DNA from 2 places in the Ciceribacter azotifigens genome. Region 2 is predicted to be linked to the other one. Evidence: riboswitches for the same ligand, from Rfam matches in the RefSeq annotation. Region 2 holds a riboswitch; the other holds the start of a gene.
The links. Region 2 has a riboswitch for S-adenosylmethionine ahead of ACM6UT_RS05420 (O-succinylhomoserine sulfhydrylase). Riboswitches for the same ligand answer to the same signal wherever they lie in the genome.

Region 1: another riboswitch for S-adenosylmethionine. It lies ahead of metA (homoserine O-acetyltransferase MetA); the one in region 2 lies ahead of ACM6UT_RS05420 (O-succinylhomoserine sulfhydrylase).

Annotation. Positions count from the first base shown of each region.
Region 1 is NZ_JBLQTA010000026.1:406-5,203, forward strand. It holds gene ACM6UT_RS22215 (aldose epimerase family protein) at 1-810, opposite strand, end outside; gene metA (homoserine O-acetyltransferase MetA) at 912-1,841, opposite strand; SAM riboswitch at 1,935-2,012, opposite strand; gene ACM6UT_RS22225 (thiamine diphosphokinase) at 2,152-2,802, shown strand; gene ACM6UT_RS22230 (ABC-F family ATP-binding cassette domain-containing protein) at 2,807-4,639, shown strand; gene ACM6UT_RS22235 (ABC transporter ATP-binding protein/permease) at 4,643-4,798, opposite strand, start outside.
Region 2 is NZ_JBLQTA010000003.1:61,570-66,367, forward strand. It holds gene ACM6UT_RS05410 (ion transporter) at 1-115, shown strand, start outside; gene ACM6UT_RS05415 (2'-deoxycytidine 5'-triphosphate deaminase) at 83-1,180, opposite strand; SAM riboswitch at 1,254-1,332, shown strand; gene ACM6UT_RS05420 (O-succinylhomoserine sulfhydrylase) at 1,380-2,564, shown strand; gene apaG (Co2+/Mg2+ efflux protein ApaG) at 2,763-3,155, shown strand; gene ACM6UT_RS05430 (Hsp33 family molecular chaperone) at 3,228-4,217, opposite strand; gene argF (ornithine carbamoyltransferase) at 4,340-4,798, opposite strand, start outside.

The DNA of each region.
Region 1 (4,798 bases), on a different contig from region 2:
GGGCTCGGTCGTCCGCACTTCCATGGCAACACCGGAGGTGATGCTGCGAGCGATGGCTACGGTGCGCTTTTCGACGCGCGCCGGCGAAAGGCAGAAGTTGTGGTCGTAGAGAACGCGCTCTCCACCCAACTGGCGGTCCATCGGTGACATTGTCCGGAAGTCGAACGGCGTGCCGTTGACCGGACGAATTTCTCCTGTCGGGATCAGTCGGTCATCGACCGGCAGATAGGCGTCGGCGGCGAGCATCAGGTCGTGGCCGAGAGCGTCTTCGCCACCGTCAAGGTTGAAATACGAATGCTGGCAGACGTTGGCGAGCGTCGGACGATCGGTCGCCGATGTGTACACGATGGACAGGACACCGTGCTCCTGAAGGGTATAGATCGCTGTGATCGAGCAATTTCCGGGATAGCCGGCACGACCGTCCGGATCCACGATTGTCAGTTCGACACGATCAGGAGCTAGGTTGATGATTTCCCAGTTGCGCCTGGCGATGCCATCGCTACCGCCGTGGAGGTGCCCGACGCCGTTTTCGTTGCGTTCAAGCTGGTATTCTCTGCCATCCAGCTTGAAACGTCCCCCGGCGATGCGGTTGGCGCATCGTCCGGGCGTAGCGCCGAAATAGGGGGAGTGGAGCGGGTAGTCGTCGAAGGTCTCGAAGCCGAGGACAAGTGGATGGCCATGTCCTTCAAGGCGCAGGTCCTGAATCACCGTACCCCAGGTGATCACCTTCATCGTCAGCCCGCCGCCCTTGAGGGTCACCCTGTAGACCGGCTCGCCCGCCGCCGTCTGCCCAAAGAGTTCGCGTTCCATGGTTACTCCGCTCGAATTGCCGTTCATTTCCGTAACAGCTCACGCTGAGTGATCCTCAGCCCGCCACTGGTCCCGGGGAAGGGGCTGGGCCATAGCCTTCATCAGGCCGATCGGTCGATGCCGATGGCGTTCAGATCATAAGGCGTCGTCTGGTAGATCTCGTTGATCCAGTTTCCGAAAAAGAGATGCGCATGGCTGCGCCAGCGGTTCAACGGCTTCTTCGCCGGATCGTCGTCGGGGAAGTAGTTGTGCGGCACCTTGATCGCCACACCGGCTGCCACGTCCCGATTGTATTCGTCGGCCAAAGACGTCGAGTCGTACTCCACGTGGTTGAACATGTAGAGGCGGTTCGCCGTCTTCTCGTGTACGAGGCAGATACCCATCTCGTCCGATTCCATCAGGATCTCGAGCCCCGGCACCTTCTCGATGTCGGACCGGCGTACCTCAGTCCAACGCGAAACGGGAATCTGAAAATCATCGGAAAAGCCGTTCAGATATACGGAGGACGGATTCAGGATATGGTGGCGGTAGATCCCGAAGGCCTTCTCGCTCAGGAGATACTTCGGCACGCCGTGGAAGTGGTAGATGGCGGCCATCGCACCCCAGCAGACATTCAGCGTCGAATGGACGTTTGTCGTCGTCCAGTCGAGAATCTGCTGCAACTCGTCCCAGTAGGTAACCTCTTCGAAAGGCAAGGTCTCTACCGGCGCGCCGGTAATGATGAAGCCGTCAAACTTGCGATCCCTGACTTCCTCCCACGTCTGGTAGAAGGAAAGCAGATGGTCCTCGGGCGTGTTCTTGGCTTTGTGCCCGCCGATACGAACGAGGGAAAGTTCCACCTGAAGCGGCGAGGCTCCGACCAGCCGCGCCATCTGCACCTCGGTCTTGATCTTGTTCGGCATGAGATTCAGAAGGCCGATCTGCAGGGGGCGTATGTCCTGGCGGATCGCAACCGTTTCGGTCATCACGCGCACACCCTCGTGCACGAGAGTCTCAAAGGCAGGCAACGTATCGGGAATCTTGATCGGCATGTTCGAACTCGACTTTCCTTGCGGCGCAGTCACATCCACGCCTACAAAACTGCCGGCGACCTTGTAGATCGCCATTGGTCCTCGGAAAGTCCTTTGGAGCTCGCCTCGGCCCTTTAGCGATTTGTTTAACGTGGCTGCAAGCCGGCCGGCCAAATCACCACGAGTGAGGTTAAATACGCTCACGCGCCTTTTCGGTCAACGAGAATCCGGAGTGACGACAGCTCGGACGAGCCTTTGCAGCCTGCCTTCCAAGCCGGTGGGGCCACCGATATTCTTTCCTTTTCGTTAGGAGATGCGCTATGGCGGGCGCATGAGGAAAACTACCTTCACCATCCTCCTCGGAGGACACTTGGTACTGACCGAACGACTGACGTCAGCCGTCTCCGGCGGGCGCTTTATTGCGGCCGACGGTGGAATGCGCCATGCGTCGATGCTTGGCATTGTCCCGGAGCTCTGGGTTGGTGATTTCGATTCTTCGTCGGAGGCCCTCGGAGAGGCCTGGCCGGACGTCGACCGGCTCCCATATCCGGCTCAAAAGGCAGAAACCGACGGCGCGATCGCCATAGGTGAGGCGATCCGGCGTGGCGCTGGCCGGCTGGTTCTTGCAGGTGCGCTCGGAGGCGAACGTTCGGATCACGCCCTCATGCACCTCTTGCAGGCATTGCAACTCGCCAAGGAAGGATACGAAACGCTCCTGACCTCGGGCGAGGAGGAGGCCTATCCTCTGCTTCCCGGAAGGGTGACGGTGGATCTGCCGCCCGGTTCGTTGTTTTCCGTTATCGGGCTGTCGCCCCTTGCCGGGCTGTCGATCGAGAACGCGCGGTATCCGCTCCAGGACTTCTCCTTGCCGCTGGGATCGACGCGCACCATCTCGAACGTTGCCGAGGGAGCGATTACCTTGTCGCTCGACGGCGGGGAAGCAATGCTTCTCGCACGTCCCTTTGATTTGACTGGAGCATGAACCGTTGGCGCCGCCGATCCTCAAACTCGACAATATCTTCCTGTCTTTCGGCGGCACGCCGCTGCTTTCCGGAGCTAACCTGCAGGTAGAGCCGGGTGACCGCATCTGCCTTGTCGGTCGCAACGGTTCGGGAAAATCGACGTTGCTGAAAATCGCCGCCGGACTCGTGGAGCCTCAGTCCGGTGAGATTTTCCGGCATCCGAGCGCGACCGTCCGTTATCTCGAGCAGGCGCCCGATTTCGACGGATACGAAACTGTCCAGGCCTACGCCGAAGCCGGACTGGGGCCGGGAGACGATCCCTACCGGGTCGCCTATCTTCTGGAACACCTCGGTCTCAGCGGGCAGGAGGATCCCAGAAGCCTTTCGGGTGGGGAGGCCCGCAGGGCGGCACTGGCGCGTGTTCTGGCACCCGAACCGGATATTCTGCTGCTCGACGAGCCGACCAACCACCTCGACCTGCCGACCATCGAGTGGCTCGAAGGCGAGCTTCAAAAGAGCCGCAGTGCCCTCGTTCTGATCTCGCACGACCGCCGCTTTCTCGAAAAGGTCTCGACTGCGACGGTCTGGCTCGACCGCGGCACCGCGCGTCGTCTCAACCGTGGCTTCGGTGACTTCGAGGAATGGCGCGACAAGGTCCTCGAAGAAGAGGAGATCGAACAGCATAAGCTCGGCAAGGCGATCGAGAGAGAAGAGCATTGGCTCCGCTACGGTGTTACGGCGCGGCGTAAACGCAATATGCGTCGTCTCGGCCAATTGCAGGCGATGCGCGCGGATTATCGTGGACACAGAGGACCGCAGGGGACAGTGCAGGCAAACCTCGCCGACGCGCGCGAATCCGGAAAGCTGGTCATAGAGGCGGAACGGATCACCAAGACGTATGGTGAACGCACTATCGTGGCCCCGTTCTCGATCCGCGTTCACCGCGGTGATTGCATCGGTCTCGTTGGCCCGAACGGTGCCGGCAAGACGACGCTCCTGAAGATCCTGACAGGCCAGCTGAAGCCCGACAGTGGAACCGTGAAGCTCGGGACCAACCTCGAAATTGCGGTGCTTGACCAGAAGCGAGAGGATCTCAATCCCGACGACACGCTCGCTCACTATCTGACCGACGGTCGGGGTGAGAATCTTCTCGTCAACGGCGAGCAGCGGCACGTGACCGGTTACATGAAAGATTTTCTGTTCCAGCCTGAACAGGCGCGCACGCCGATCCGAAACCTGTCAGGCGGCGAGCGGGCGCGGTTGATGCTGGCGCGTATCATGGCAAGGCCGTCAAATCTGCTGATCCTCGACGAGCCGACGAACGACCTCGATATTGAGACGCTTGATCTGTTGCAGGAGATCGTCGCCGGCTATTCCGGTACGGTTATCCTCGTCAGCCACGATCGTGACTTCCTCGATCGCACCGTCACCTCGACGATTGCACCGGCCGACCCAGAACAGCCGGACGGTCGCTGGATCGAGTTTGCTGGCGGCTACTCCGATATGCTGGCGCAAAGAAAAGGCGCCGAGGAGGAGCGTCGCCGTGCTGCAAGGACAGACAAGGGGAAAGTACAGGAAGGCGACACAAAGTCATCCGAGGAGACAGCCCCCAAGAATAAAGCCAAGCTCTCGTACAAGCAGAAATTCGCGCTGGAGAACCTGCCGAAGGAGATCGCAAAGGCCGAAGGAGAGATTGCCGTTCGCGAAGCGAAGATGGCGGATCCCGGCCTGTTCTCGCGGGATGCGGCAACGTTCAACCGACTCGCAATCGAGGTTGAAAAGCTGCGAGGCGACCTCACGCGAATGGAGGAGGAGTGGCTCGAACTGGAGATGCTGCGCGAAGAACTCGAAGGCTGAAGATTAGAGAGCGGGAGGTGTCTGCGGGAGCGCTTCCAGATGCAGCAGTCTTGGAGACATGGTGTCATAGAAGGCGCCGGCTCTGCCGATATAGATAAGTGTGGCTTCCTGCAATTCGCTCATTATCGACGACAGCCGCTCGACGGTTTCGGGCTCTAA
Region 2 (4,798 bases):
GGAAGACCTCAAGGACAACCAGGACCTCATCCTTGCGGAGTTGAGAGAACTGCGCAGCGAAGTCGCGGCTTTGCGGCGCGCGTCAGCCAGTCCGGAAATGCTTGGACAGCTTTAGCCCCTGCGCCTGGTAGCTGGAGCCGAGACCGGTGCCGTAAAGGCCTGCCGGACGCTCCTGCATGTGTTCGTAGACCAACCGTCCGATCACCTGCCCGTGTTCGAGGATGAATGGCACCTCGTGGCTGCGGACCTCGAGGACGGCGCGGCTGCCGGCGCCACCGGCACTCGCATGACCGAAACCGGGATCGAAGAAGCCCGCATAGTGCACGCGGAATTCGCCGACCAGCGGATCGTAGGGCGTCATCTCTGCTGCGAAGAGCGGGGGTACGTGGACGGCTTCCCGCGAAACGAGGATGTAGAACTCGTCCGGATCGAGGATCAGTTCGTCGCGTCCGCGGCTGTAGAGCGGTTCCCAGAAATCGAGCACGTCATGGGCCGCCTTGCGGTCGACGTCGATCACGGAGGTATGGTGTTTGCCACGATAACCGATCAGACCGTCCGGGCCGCTGCCCTTGAGATCGATCGACAGCGCAATGCCACCGCCCGAGACGTTCGGCACTTCGCTCGCGACGAGCGTCTCCGCCTGATGCAGATCGAGCAGCTCGGTGTCGCTCAGCAAGGAATGGCCAACGCGGAACCTGATCTGCGACAGGCGTGATCCACGCCGCACGATAACCGGAAACGTCCGTGGGCTGATTTCGAGATAGAGAGGTCCACGGTAGCCGGCTGGGATCTTGTCGAACTCCTGGGCGTGGTCGACCATCACGCGAGTGAAGATGTCGAGCCGTCCGGTCGAGCTCTTCGGGTTGGCCGAGGCCGACATGTCCTGCGGCAGGTCGAGGCTCTCCATCAGTGGTACGATGTAGACGCAGCCGGTTTCCAGAACGGCCCCGTCTTCGAGATCGATCTCGTGCAACGTCAGGCGTTCGAGCTTGTCTGCAACCTTGTGCTCCCGACCGGGCATGAAGCTCGCGCGGACGCGCATCGCCTTCGAACCGAGGCGCAGGTCCAGGCTTGCCGGCTGCACCTGGTCGGCGTCGAGGGGGGCCTCGCTTTTCAGCCGGCCTTCACCGAACAGCGCGTCAATGGCGCGATCCGCCAGGATACCCGTGGTCCTTGTCATCTTGTCCCATCCCGTTTGGCCCGACAAAACCAAAGTCGAGGAATTGACGCAAGCCCGGGATCGGCGTAAGGCAAGCTTATCCCGTGGTGATTTGGCCGGTCGGCTTGCAGCCACGTTAAACAAATGGCTAAAGAGACCGGGTGCTTGAAACCGGTCCGAAATCGCGACCGGTTTTTTTGTGTTTGAAAGGCTGAGTGGCATGAGCAAGAACTGGCGTCCCGCAACGCGATTGGTCCATGGCGGCACCCTTCGCTCTCAGTACGGCGAGACTTCGGAAGCGATCTTCATGACGCAGGGTTTCGTCTACGAGACCTCCGAGGCGGCGGAAGCCCGCTTCAAGGGTGAGGACGACGGTTTCATCTACGCCCGCTACGGCAGCCCGACGAACGACATGTTCGAGAAACGCATGTGCCTGCTGGAAGGGGCGGAGGAGGCTCGTGCCACCGCATCCGGCATGGCTGCCGTCGCTGCCGCCATCCTTTGCCAGCTGAGAGCCGGCGATCACATCGTCGCGGCCCGTGCACTTTTCGGCTCCTGCCGCTGGGTCGTCGAGACGCTCGCCCCGAAATACGGCATCGAGTGTACGCTGGTCGACGGGCGCCATCTGGAAAACTGGGAAAAGGCGATCCGTCCGAACACCAGGGTGATGTTTCTTGAAAGCCCGACGAACCCGACGCTGGAAGTGATCGACATCGCCGGCGTTGCCAGGCTCGCCAATCAGGTCGGCGCCAAGCTGGTGGTCGACAACGTCTTCGCCACTCCCCTCTTCCAGAAGCCGCTCGAACTCGGCGCGCACGTCGTCGTCTATTCCGCGACCAAGCATATCGACGGCCAGGGCCGTTGTCTCGGCGGCGTCGTGCTCTCGAGCAAGGAGTGGATCGACGAGGAATTCCAGGACTACTTCCGTCATACCGGGCCGGCGATGTCGCCGTTCAACGCCTGGACTCTTCTGAAGGCTGTCGAGACGCTGCCGCTGCGTGTGCGCCAGCAGACGCAGAGCGCCGCGAAAATCGCCGACTTCCTTGCCGAGCAGGGACAGGTCGCGCGCGTCGTCTATCCCGGTCGCGCCGACCACCCGCAGGCAGACATCATTGCCAAGCAGATGTCGGGCGGCTCGACGCTGGTAGCCCTCGAACTGAAGGGCGGCAAGGCCGCCGCCTTCGCCCTGCAGAATGCACTGAAGATCGTCGAGATCTCGAACAATCTCGGTGACTCGAAGAGCCTGATTACCCATCCGGCAACGACCACGCACAAGAACCTGACTGACGAAGCCCGCGCCGAACTCGGCATCTCGGGCGGCACCCTGCGGCTCTCCTGCGGCATCGAGGACACCGACGACCTGCTGGAAGACTTCGCACAGGCACTCCGCAAGGTTCCGGCCTGAGCCACAGCCCCTGTTGTCCGGCGCCCCTGCGAGCGCCGGGCAAGCCCGTCAGCGGACCGAGCGGCAAAAGCCACTGGTCGCGCCGTTAGGAGCAATTTTACGAAGTCACGGCACTTTGCGTGCTCGCGCGCCCGCATTCCTTGACCGATGCGGCGAGCTGATAGATATGGTTAGCGAGACATAAAGAAGGTCAACCCTATGTATCGAGCCCTGACGCGGGACATCGAAGTCAGTGTCGAGCCTTACTATCTGGAGGAGCAATCCGATCCGGACGACGGACGATATGTCTGGGGATATCGGGTGGCGATCACCAATCACTCGGACAGGTCGGTTCGACTGGTAAACCGCTATTGGCACATTACCGACCAGAACGGTCAGGTCGATGAGGTCACCGGCCCGGGCGTCGTCGGCGAGCAGCCGCAGCTGAGGCCCGGCGACACCTACGAATATTCCTCGGGCTGCCCTCTGGACACACCCTCAGGCGTCATGTTCGGTCATTACCAGATGGAGACCGATGAAGGCGACCTCTTCGAGGTGGCGATCCCGGCCTTCTCGCTCGACGCGCCGGGCATGCTGCGAGTCCTCAACTGAGACCCGATTGGATCCAGCACCTGACCGCAATCAGAAACGGCGCCACCCGCCTGGACGGTGCCGTCATCAATTTCAGCCTTCACGAACCTCGGCCGCTTCATAGCGGTAGGTGATCGAGCAGAATTCACAGGTGACGGTGATGGCGCCGTCTTCCTGGCTTTGCTCGATCTCCTCGTCGGAAAAGCTCTTCAAGACGCCCTTCACCTTCTCCCGCGAGCAGCTGCACCGATCGAAGACCGGCTGCGGCTGGTAGACCCGCACACCCCGCTCGTGAAAGAGGCGGAACAGGAGACGCTCTATGCCGATCTGCGGATCGGTCAGTTCGTCGGCGTCGACGGTGTCGACGAGCACCTGCGCTTCCGACCAGGCATCGTCCTCCGAAAAGACATACTCGCCGTCGTCTCCGTCGCCTCCATGCAGGTCCGGCTGGCGCATCCGCTCCGGCGCCTCGGGCAGGAACTGGGCAATCAGCCCTCCGGCCCGCCAGCCGCGGCGCGGATGGCCGTCCTCGTCGCGATCGAAGAACTCGGCGACGCCGAGGCGCACCCGTGTCGGAATCTGTTCCGACTGACGGAAGTAGACCCCGGCGATCTCCTCAAGCGACGTACCGTCGAGGGGCACGATCCCCTGATAAGGCTGCATGAAGCTTCCCTGGTCGATGGTGAAGGCGAGAATGCCCTCACCGAGCAGAGCTTCGGGTGATGTCCTGCCGTCTGCGACCGCGGCGGCCAGCGCCTCCTCGTCGAAGCGGGCATAGGCGCGCACGTCTTCAGGCGTCGAGAAGTCGACGACCAGCAGATCCACAGGCCCGTTGCTCTTCGTCTGAACGGTAAACTTTCCCTGAAATTTCAAGGAAGTGCCGATCAGCACCGTGAGGACCATCGCCTCGGCCAGAAGACGTGCGACGGGCGCCGGATATTCGTGCCGCGCGAGAATGGTGTTGACCAGGGGGCCGAGCTGCACGGCTCGTCCGCGCACATCGAGACCTTCCACCTGAAACGGAACAACCCGGTCATCTCCGGCGAAACCGAATTCGCCGAGTTCAGAGGCCCTGTCTGTCATTATTGTACTCCTTGCGCCGAAGACGCTTGACTGTCGGGATGCAAAAACCCCGAATTTACCGCTCACATGGGGTCGCCAAGCGAGAAGATCAAGCCGGACGCTGCAGACCCGCGCAAACCGCTTCAGATCGCGCCAAGGCACCAGGCGAGGATCGATTTCTGTGCATGCAGGCGGTTTTCCGCCTCATCGAAGACGACGGATTGCGGACCGTCGATCACCTCGTCGGTGACCTCTTCGCCGCGATGCGCCGGCAGGCAGTGCATGAACAGGGCATCGGGCTTGGCGCGCGCCATCAGTGCACCATTCACCTGATAGGGCTGGAAGACGTTGTGCCCCCTGGCCTTATGCTCCTGGTTCATCGAAACCCAGGTGTCGGTGATGACCGCATCGGCACCTTCAACGGCGCGCTCGGCCTCATGGCACAGCATGATTTCGCCGCCGTTGTCGCGTGCCCAGTTGAGATACTTGTCGTCCGGCTCGGATCCGAGCGGTACGGCCATGTTCATGCGGTAGCCGAAGCGGGCGGCGCCTTCCACGAGCGAATGCAGGACATTGTTGCCGTCGCCGGTCCAGGCGAGCGT